2 regions of the Zhenhengia sp. genome follow, and region 1 is predicted to be linked to the other one. Evidence: predicted binding sites of a transcription regulator. Region 1 holds the regulator's gene; the other holds the start of a gene.
The links. Region 1 encodes HrcA, which represses chaperone genes, less so after heat shock. Its sites were predicted from a motif close to TGTTAGCACTCNNNNNNNNNGAGTGCTAACA; they were not measured.
Positions count from the first base shown of each region.

Region 2: groES (co-chaperone GroES) is a predicted target of HrcA. The motif match lies at 1,967-1,997, and genes of this name have one in related genera.

Region 1 covers NZ_JBKVCH010000001.1:181,412-185,622, reverse strand. The annotation lists gene lepA (translation elongation factor 4) at 1-130, shown strand, start outside; gene hemW (radical SAM family heme chaperone HemW) at 140-1,276, shown strand; gene hrcA (heat-inducible transcriptional repressor HrcA) at 1,414-2,445, shown strand; gene grpE (nucleotide exchange factor GrpE) at 2,466-2,990, shown strand; gene dnaK (molecular chaperone DnaK) at 3,021-4,211, shown strand, end outside.
Region 2 covers NZ_JBKVCH010000022.1:13,313-17,523, forward strand. The annotation lists gene groL (chaperonin GroEL) at 1-1,622, opposite strand, end outside; gene groES (co-chaperone GroES) at 1,639-1,923, opposite strand; gene ACLTBU_RS16505 (DNA-3-methyladenine glycosylase family protein) at 2,125-3,000, opposite strand; gene ACLTBU_RS16510 (DUF6062 family protein) at 3,165-3,935, shown strand; gene ACLTBU_RS16515 (DUF5696 domain-containing protein) at 4,036-4,211, opposite strand, start outside.

The DNA.
Region 1 (4,211 bases):
TGGTGGGGATATTTCACGTAAACGTAAACTTCTTGAGAAACAAAAAGAAGGTAAGAAACGTATGCGTCAAGTTGGTAATGTAGAAGTGCCACAAGCAGCATTCATGAGCGTTTTAAAACTTGATGAATAGAGGGACTATATGAAAATAGGATTGTATGTACACATACCATTTTGTCATTCTAAGTGTTATTATTGTGATTTTTTATCTTTTCCTAATAAAGGACAAGAAGAAATTTATGTAGATGCACTTGTAAAGGAAATTCAGCATTATGGTCTGAAGGTAAGAGGCCTGCACACAATCGGTAGTCTATTTATTGGTGGAGGTACCCCTACGGTACTTCCACCTTTTTTATTAGACCGTGTGCTAGAGGCTATTAGATTAAATTTTGACATTGAAGAAGATGCAGAGTGGACAGTAGAGTCTAACCCTGGAACCATTTTAGAAGAGCATGTTGAAAGTTTTAAAAAGAATGGGGTTAATAGAGTAAGTTTAGGCCTTCAAGCTGTACAGAATCATCAGCTTAAGCAGATTGGACGTATTCATATTTTTGAAGATTGGAAACGTAGTATCATGCTACTTAGAAATCATGGTATGACTAATATTAATACAGATATTATGTTTGCACTCCCTAACCAGACTATGGAAGAATGGCAAGATACAGTAGAGACAATGATTGCTTATGAATTGCCACATATTTCAGCTTACTCTTTGATTATAGAAGAAGGGACTGTGTTTGGAAAAAAATATGAAGAAGGTACACTTAAGACTATTGATGAAGAGACAGACCGTCAGATGTATACCTTTGTAAAAGAACGTTTAAAAGAAGCAGGGTATACTCAGTATGAGATTTCAAATTGGGCTAAAGATGGATTAAACTGCAGGCATAATGAACTCTACTGGGAATGTGGATTTTACTTGGGTCTAGGATTAGGTGCACATGGTTATATGGATGAGATACGTTACCATAATACAGTAGTATTTAATGACTACCTTACAGCAAAAGGTCAGCCTGACAAGCTCGTTACAGAAAGAGAGACGATTACACCCAAAATTGCTATGGAAGAATATATGTTTCTGGGATTACGTATGTTAAAAGGTATAAGTATAGGGGAATTCTATAAAAAGTTCGGGGTTTCCATTTTTGAAATATATAGGGAACCTATAGAAAAATGGATGAAGGAAGGAATCCTGATACACAATAAAGACAGGCTTTTTTTAAGTGAGATAGGTATTGATTTATCTAACCAAGTATTCGTTTCTTTCTTATTAGATTAGATCTTATAAAGGTTAATAATTTATTCAAAATATATTTACTAAATCGTATTGACATTACTATAAAAGAATGATATCTTAAAAATGTAGTTAGCACTCGTAAATGATGAGTGCTAACAAAAGAAAAAGGAAGTGAAATCATGGATATAAATGAAAGAAAAATAAAGATTCTCGAAGCCATTATTCATGATTATATACAGACAGGAGATCCTGTAGGATCAAGGACAATTTCTAAAAAATATGATCTTGGTATAAGTTCTGCAACCATTCGTAATGAAATGGCTGACCTTGAAGATTTAGGGCTTATTGTACAGCCACATACTTCAGCAGGACGTATTCCTTCGGATAAAGGTTATCGTTTATACGTTGATAATCTCATGCAATATCCGGATATCGCTCCTGATATTCAGAAGGTTGTTGCAGAGGTCATTCATAGTAAGTTTGACAAAATTGATAAGTTACTTGAAGAGACAGCAAAGCTTATTTCAACTGTAACACATTATGCAACAATTGCATCTCCACCTACTATACATCAAACAAAGATTAAACATCTTCAACTGGTGCCAGTAGATGAAAGAAATGTAGCTATTGTCATTGTTACAGATGCTAACATTGTAAGACATTATGTGATTCGTACAAAGAAAACTTTAGACTATGCACTATGTGGTATTTTAACGAATATTATTAATGAAAGTCTAACAGGTACATCATTGGATGAACTTAGTATAGATAAGATGCGTATCCTTGAAGAGCGTATGCTAGGGTATAAAGATATAGCAGTAGACCTAATGCATGCTATTATTGATACACTTGAATCTGAAGATATCCCAAATGTATTTACAAGAGGCATGACAAATATGCTTAATTTCCAAGAGTTTAATGACATTGAAAAAGCGAAAAAGCTTTTTGAAGTACTTGAACAAAAGCCTTACTTATATAAAATGCTTAAACATAAACCGAGTACAGAAGTAAATATCAGCATTGGTGAAGAAAATGGGTTAGAACCTATGAAAGAGTGTAGTATTATTACAACAAGCTATGAGATAGGAGATTATAACTTAGGTACAATCGGTATTATTGGTCCAACACGTATGAATTATGGACAGGTAGTATCACTACTTGAACATATTTCTCATCATATTAAAAATATGCTAATTGAAGCAAAAGAGTAATTCAGAAAGGATGCTGGTTCATGGAGGAAAAAGAAATTAAAGATCAAGTGCAAAATGAAACGGTAGAAGAAGTTACAGTAGAAGAAGTTAAAGAAGAGGCTCAAGAAGAAGCAGTTGAAGAGGTTAAGTCTGCAGTCGATGAGAACATTGAGCGCCTTCAAAGACTTATGGCTGAGTTTGATAACTACCGTAAGCGTACTGAAAAAGAAAAACAAAACATTTATGACTTAGCAGTAAGTACTACAGTAACAGAACTTTTAGGAACTGTAGATAATTTTGAAAGAGCTTTAAAACAAGAGACAACTGATAAATCATTCTACGAAGGTGTATCTATGATTTATAGACAACTCTTAACAGTTCTAGAAAAATTAAATGTAACTCCTATTGAAGCAGCAGGCAAAACATTTGATCCAGATTATCACAATGCAGTTCTACACATAGAAGATGATACTTTGGAAGAAAATATAGTTGTTGAAGAGCTTCAAAAAGGTTATTTATATAAAGAAAAAGTAATCCGCTACAGTATGGTTAAAGTAGCTAATTAATAAAGAAGTAAAGATTAGGAGGAAAAAATAATGGGAAAAATAATTGGTATTGATTTAGGAACAACAAACTCTTGTGTAGCAGTTATGGAAGGTGGAAAACCTGTTGTAATCGTAAATACAGATGGTAATAGAACAACACCTTCAGTAGTTGGTTTCACAAAAACAGGAGAAAGACTTGTAGGTGATGTTGCAAAACGTCAAGCAATTACAAACCATGATCGTACAGTAGCATCAATCAAACGTCACATGGGTACTAACTACCGTGTAAGCATCGATGGAAAAGATTATTCACCACAAGAAATTTCAGCAATTACACTTCAAAAACTTAAAGCTGATGCTGAAAGTTACTTAGGTGAAGCTGTAACAGAAGCTGTTATTACAGTTCCTGCATACTTCTCAGATAGCCAAAGACAAGCAACAAAAGATGCTGGTCGTATTGCTGGTCTTGAAGTAAAACGTATCATCAATGAGCCAACAGCAGCAGCGCTTGCATATGGTCTTGAAAATGAACAAGAACAAAAAATCATGGTATATGACCTTGGTGGTGGTACATTCGACGTATCTATCATTGAAATCGGTGATGGTGTTATCGAAGTATTAGCAACAAGTGGAGATAATCACCTTGGTGGGGATGACTTTGACCAACGTATTATCAACTATTTAGTAGAAGAGTTCAAAAAACAAGAAGGCGAAGATTTATCAGCAGATAAAATGGCTATGCAACGTCTTAAAGAAGCAGCAGAAACAGCTAAGAAAGAACTTTCTTCTAAATCAACAGCTAATATCTTAATTCCTTTCATCTGTGCTGCAGGTAAAAACTTAGATATTACACTTACACGTGCTAAATTTGATGAATTAACAAGTGACCTTGTAGAACGTACAATGGGACCAGTAAGAACAGCACTTAGCGATGCAGGTCTTAATGCAAACGAACTTGATAAAGTATTATTAGTTGGTGGTTCAACACGTATTCCAGCTGTTCAAGAAGCTGTTAAACGTATCACAGGAAAAGAACCATTCAAAGGAATCAATCCAGATGAATGTGTAGCTGTAGGTGCTGCTATTCAAGGTGGTAAACTTTCAGGTGAAGCAGGTGTTGGTGATATCCTTCTTCTTGATGTAACACCACTTTCACTTGGTATTGAAACATTAGGCGGTGTTGCTACAGTTCTTATTCCAAGAAATACAACAATCCCAACTAAGAAAAGCCAAGTATTCTCA
Region 2 (4,211 bases), on a different contig from region 1:
CCACCCATGCCTGGCATTCCGCCACCTGCTGGCATAGCTGCTTCCTTATCTTTAATATCTGCTACAATACATTCTGTTGTAAGGAATGTAGATGCTACAGATGTTGCATTTTGAAGTGCGCTTCTTGTTACTTTAGTTGGGTCAATGATACCACCATCGATCATGTTTACATACTCTTCTGTAAGAGCATTGAAACCAACACCTGCTTCTGAAGCTTTAACTTTGTCAATGATAACAGCTGCTTCAAGACCAGCATTTGCTACGATTTGACGAAGTGGTGATTCAAGAGCTTTTAAGATAATACGTACACCTGTTTTTTCATCGCCTGTTGTTTCATCAAGAAGTTTTTCAACAGCTTTAATAACATGGATATATGTGCTACCACCACCTGCGATGATACCTTCTTCAACAGCTGCGCGTGTAGCTGCAAGAGCATCTTCGATACGAAGTTTTCTTTCTTTCATTTCTGTTTCTGTTGCAGCACCAACTTTGATTACTGCTACACCGCCTGCAAGTTTAGCAAGACGTTCTTGAAGTTTTTCTCTATCGAAATCAGAAGTTGTTTCATCGATTTGGCGGCGAATAACTGCTACTCTATGAGCGATAGCTTCTTTATCCCCAGCACCATCAACGATTACTGTATTTTCTTTTGTAATTTTAATGCTTCCACAACGACCTAATTGAGCCATTGTAGCATCTTTAAGGTCAAGACCTAATTCTTCAGAAATTACTGTACCACCTGTAAGTGTAGCAATATCTTGAAGCATTTCTTTTCTTCTGTCACCAAAACCTGGTGCTTTAACAGCCACACAGTTAAATGTACCACGAAGTTTGTTTACTACAAGTGTAGCAAGAGCTTCGCCTTCTACGTCTTCAGCAATAATTAAAAGACGAGAACCTGATTGAACGATTTGTTCAAGGACAGGTAAGATATCCTGTATGTTTGTAATTTTCTTATCTGTGATAAGGATGTATGGATTTTCAAGAACTGCTTCCATTTTTTCTGTATCTGTAACCATGTATGCTGATAAGTATCCACGGTCAAATTGCATACCTTCTACAACATCTAATTCTGTTGTCATAGATTTTGATTCTTCTACTGTGATAACGCCATCATTTGATACTTTTTCCATAGCATCAGCGATTAAGTTACCAACTTCATCATCACCAGCTGAAATAGCAGCAACACGTGCAATGTGGTTTTTGCTATTAACTGTTTGGCTCATGCCTTTGATTGCTTCTACAGCTTCAGTAGTAGCTTTTTGCATACCACGACGGATAATGATTGGGTTAGCACCTGCTGTAATGTTTTTAAGCCCTTCAGTAATCATTGCTTGAGCAAGTACTGTAGCTGTTGTTGTACCATCACCAGCAACGTCATTTGTTTTTGTTGCAACTTCTTTTACAAGTTGTGCACCGATATTTTCAAATGGGTCTTCAAGTTCAATTTCTTTTGCAATTGAAACACCATCATTTGTAATAAGTGGTGTACCATATGATTTATCAAGTACTACGTTACGGCCTTTTGGTCCGAGTGTTACTTTAACTGCATTTGCTAATTGATCTACACCTGATTGAAGTGATTGTCTTGCTTCCATTCCAAAACGAATTTGTTTTGCCATTGTACCTTACCTCCCATTATTCAACGATTGCTAAAATATCACTTTGTTTAACGATAATATATTCTTCTTTATCTAATGTCACATCTGTTCCAGCGTATTTTGAATAAATTACTTTATCGCCGATTTTAACTTGCATTTCTACTTTTTCACCATCTACAATACCACCTGGTCCAACTGCAATAACTTCAGCTTCTTGTGGTTTTTCTTTAGCAGCACCTGTTAAGATGATACCTGATTGAGTTTTTTCTTCGGCTTCTAATTGTTTAAGTACGACTCTGTCGCCTAATGGTCTTAAATTCATAAAAATACCCTCCTTTTATAGATAAAGTATGTAATCTCTTAAATGTTAGCACTCTTTATAAGTGAGTGCTAATTACATAAATAATATTATGCCATTCTTATAGAGATTGCAAGCCTAAATTTAATTATTTTTAATTGTTTTTTTTGCATTTTAATGCTATTTCAGTGTTTTTCTCTTAATCTCTCAATTTTAAGGAATTTTTCACTTATACAAGTTATTTTCTCTACCATAATAGAAGAGATACTGCTGTGCATATCCAGCTAAATCAGCAAAATATTCCCTAGCAAATGTTTGAATAGCCTTTAATGAGATTTCCTTTCCCTCAAAGTACATGCCTTCTATGACACGCTTAATCCATACATCGGTAGGAAAAAGATCCATCTTTCCATAGGCAAATAGTAAAATGCAATCTGATACTTTAGGCCCTACACCCTTAATCTTCATAAGTTCCTCTTTAGCTTCCTGCGAAGACATATTGAATAAATCATTAAGTACAATCTCACCGCTTACGACTTTCTGACATGCGTCCATAATATAAGGTGCTCTAAAGCCTACTTTACATGCTCTAAGCTCTTCTTCTGTGGCTACTGCTAATTCCTGAGGTGTAGGGAAGGTATAGTAACTCTTCTTGTTCTCTTCCTCATAATCAATCTTCTGCCCATAACGCTCAGTAATATTAGCAATACACTGCTGAATATGTGGAATAGCCTTATTCTGAGAAATAATAAAAGAAATCAGCATCTCCCAAGGGTCCTGCTTTAAAAGCCTAATGCCTTTCCCAAAAGCTACTGCATTAGCCATATGACTATCTTTCTGCACTAATGTACGCGCAATATGTCCATAATCTGTATCAATATCAAAGTAAGGCCTCCATATTTCCTCAAACTCTCCTAAGGTACTATTGTAAATCATTAAGGTTGTACTTTCTGGCAGTTGAGTAATCTTAATACACTTACCTTTTGCAATAAGGATATAGGTATGATCATTAATCTTCTCAAATCGGAAAACTTGTCCGCTCTCCAGTATCTGACCAATATTAAAGTACTCTAACTGCTCTACTATGGCTACGTTTTTCATAGATTCACATCCTTTAGAAAAGTCCTTTACATATTATTACCAATGGAAGTTTTTTTATCCAATTTTGCCTCCTTTTTATTTTACTTTAATCTTCCGAATTTATCTACTAAATATGTTATAATAGACAGAGTAAACTAAAAATTTTTACAAGATTGGAGTCGTTTATGAAAGATACTCTTTATACCATTCCACTTACAGATGCTTTTAAAGCTGAAGATGAATGCCCATTCTGCTTTATTTATCGTAACCTTGAACAAGATGCCATCTCCTTTACTTTAGGCGCTTCTTATATGGAAGATGATATTCGTGAAAAAACAGATGCTCTCGGCTTTTGCAAAGAACATTATAAAAAACTCTATGACTATGGCAACCGTCTAGGCCTTGCCTTTATCCTACAAACACACTACGTAGCTCTTCAAAAGACTTTAAAATCTACTTTAAGTCATACACGTGCGCAAAATCTTTCCCTACTTCAAAAGCTTAAAAAGGGAGCTAAAGTGCAATCTGCTTCTACTCATACGCCTGCTACTCAAAAACTAAATGATACCCTTTCTTCCTGCTATGTATGCAGCCGTATTGACTATAACTTTGATCGCTACATAAAAACTTTCTTTTATCTTCTTACAACCAATGAGGAGTTTAAAACACTCTTTATAAATAGTAAGGGCTTCTGCCTACCTCACTTTACCAAACTTCTTGAAGAAGCCCCTTATCATCTAAAAGAAAAAGACCAAACCTTTTTCCTTGAAGAAAGTCAGAAGAAGCTTCAAGAAAGCTTAGCACGTATTGAAGAAGATCTTTCCTGGTTCATTGATAAATATGACTACCGCAATAGCGCTGCCCCTTGGAAAAATGCCAAAGATGCTATCCCACGCGGCATTCAAAAACTATCCGGTATCTATGTCCAGGATGAACCCTTCAAAGAAACTAAATAAGAAGTAGGCTTACACATTCTTACCTAACAGGATTGAAGCCACTCACCTCTCATATTCTCTTAGCACAAAGGGACTGCCTTACCAGCAGCCCCTCTCTTTTTTAATGAATACTATAAGTCCCTTTTTCTAAATCAATAGTCACTTCTGTTCCATCACTATACACAGCCTTTTGCACAGTGTATGCTTCATTTAAAAATTCATGTCTAACCATTTCACATTTTGCTACTTTTTCTTGAAGTGCTGCTACTTGACGGTAACGCTCAATGTCATGTTCAA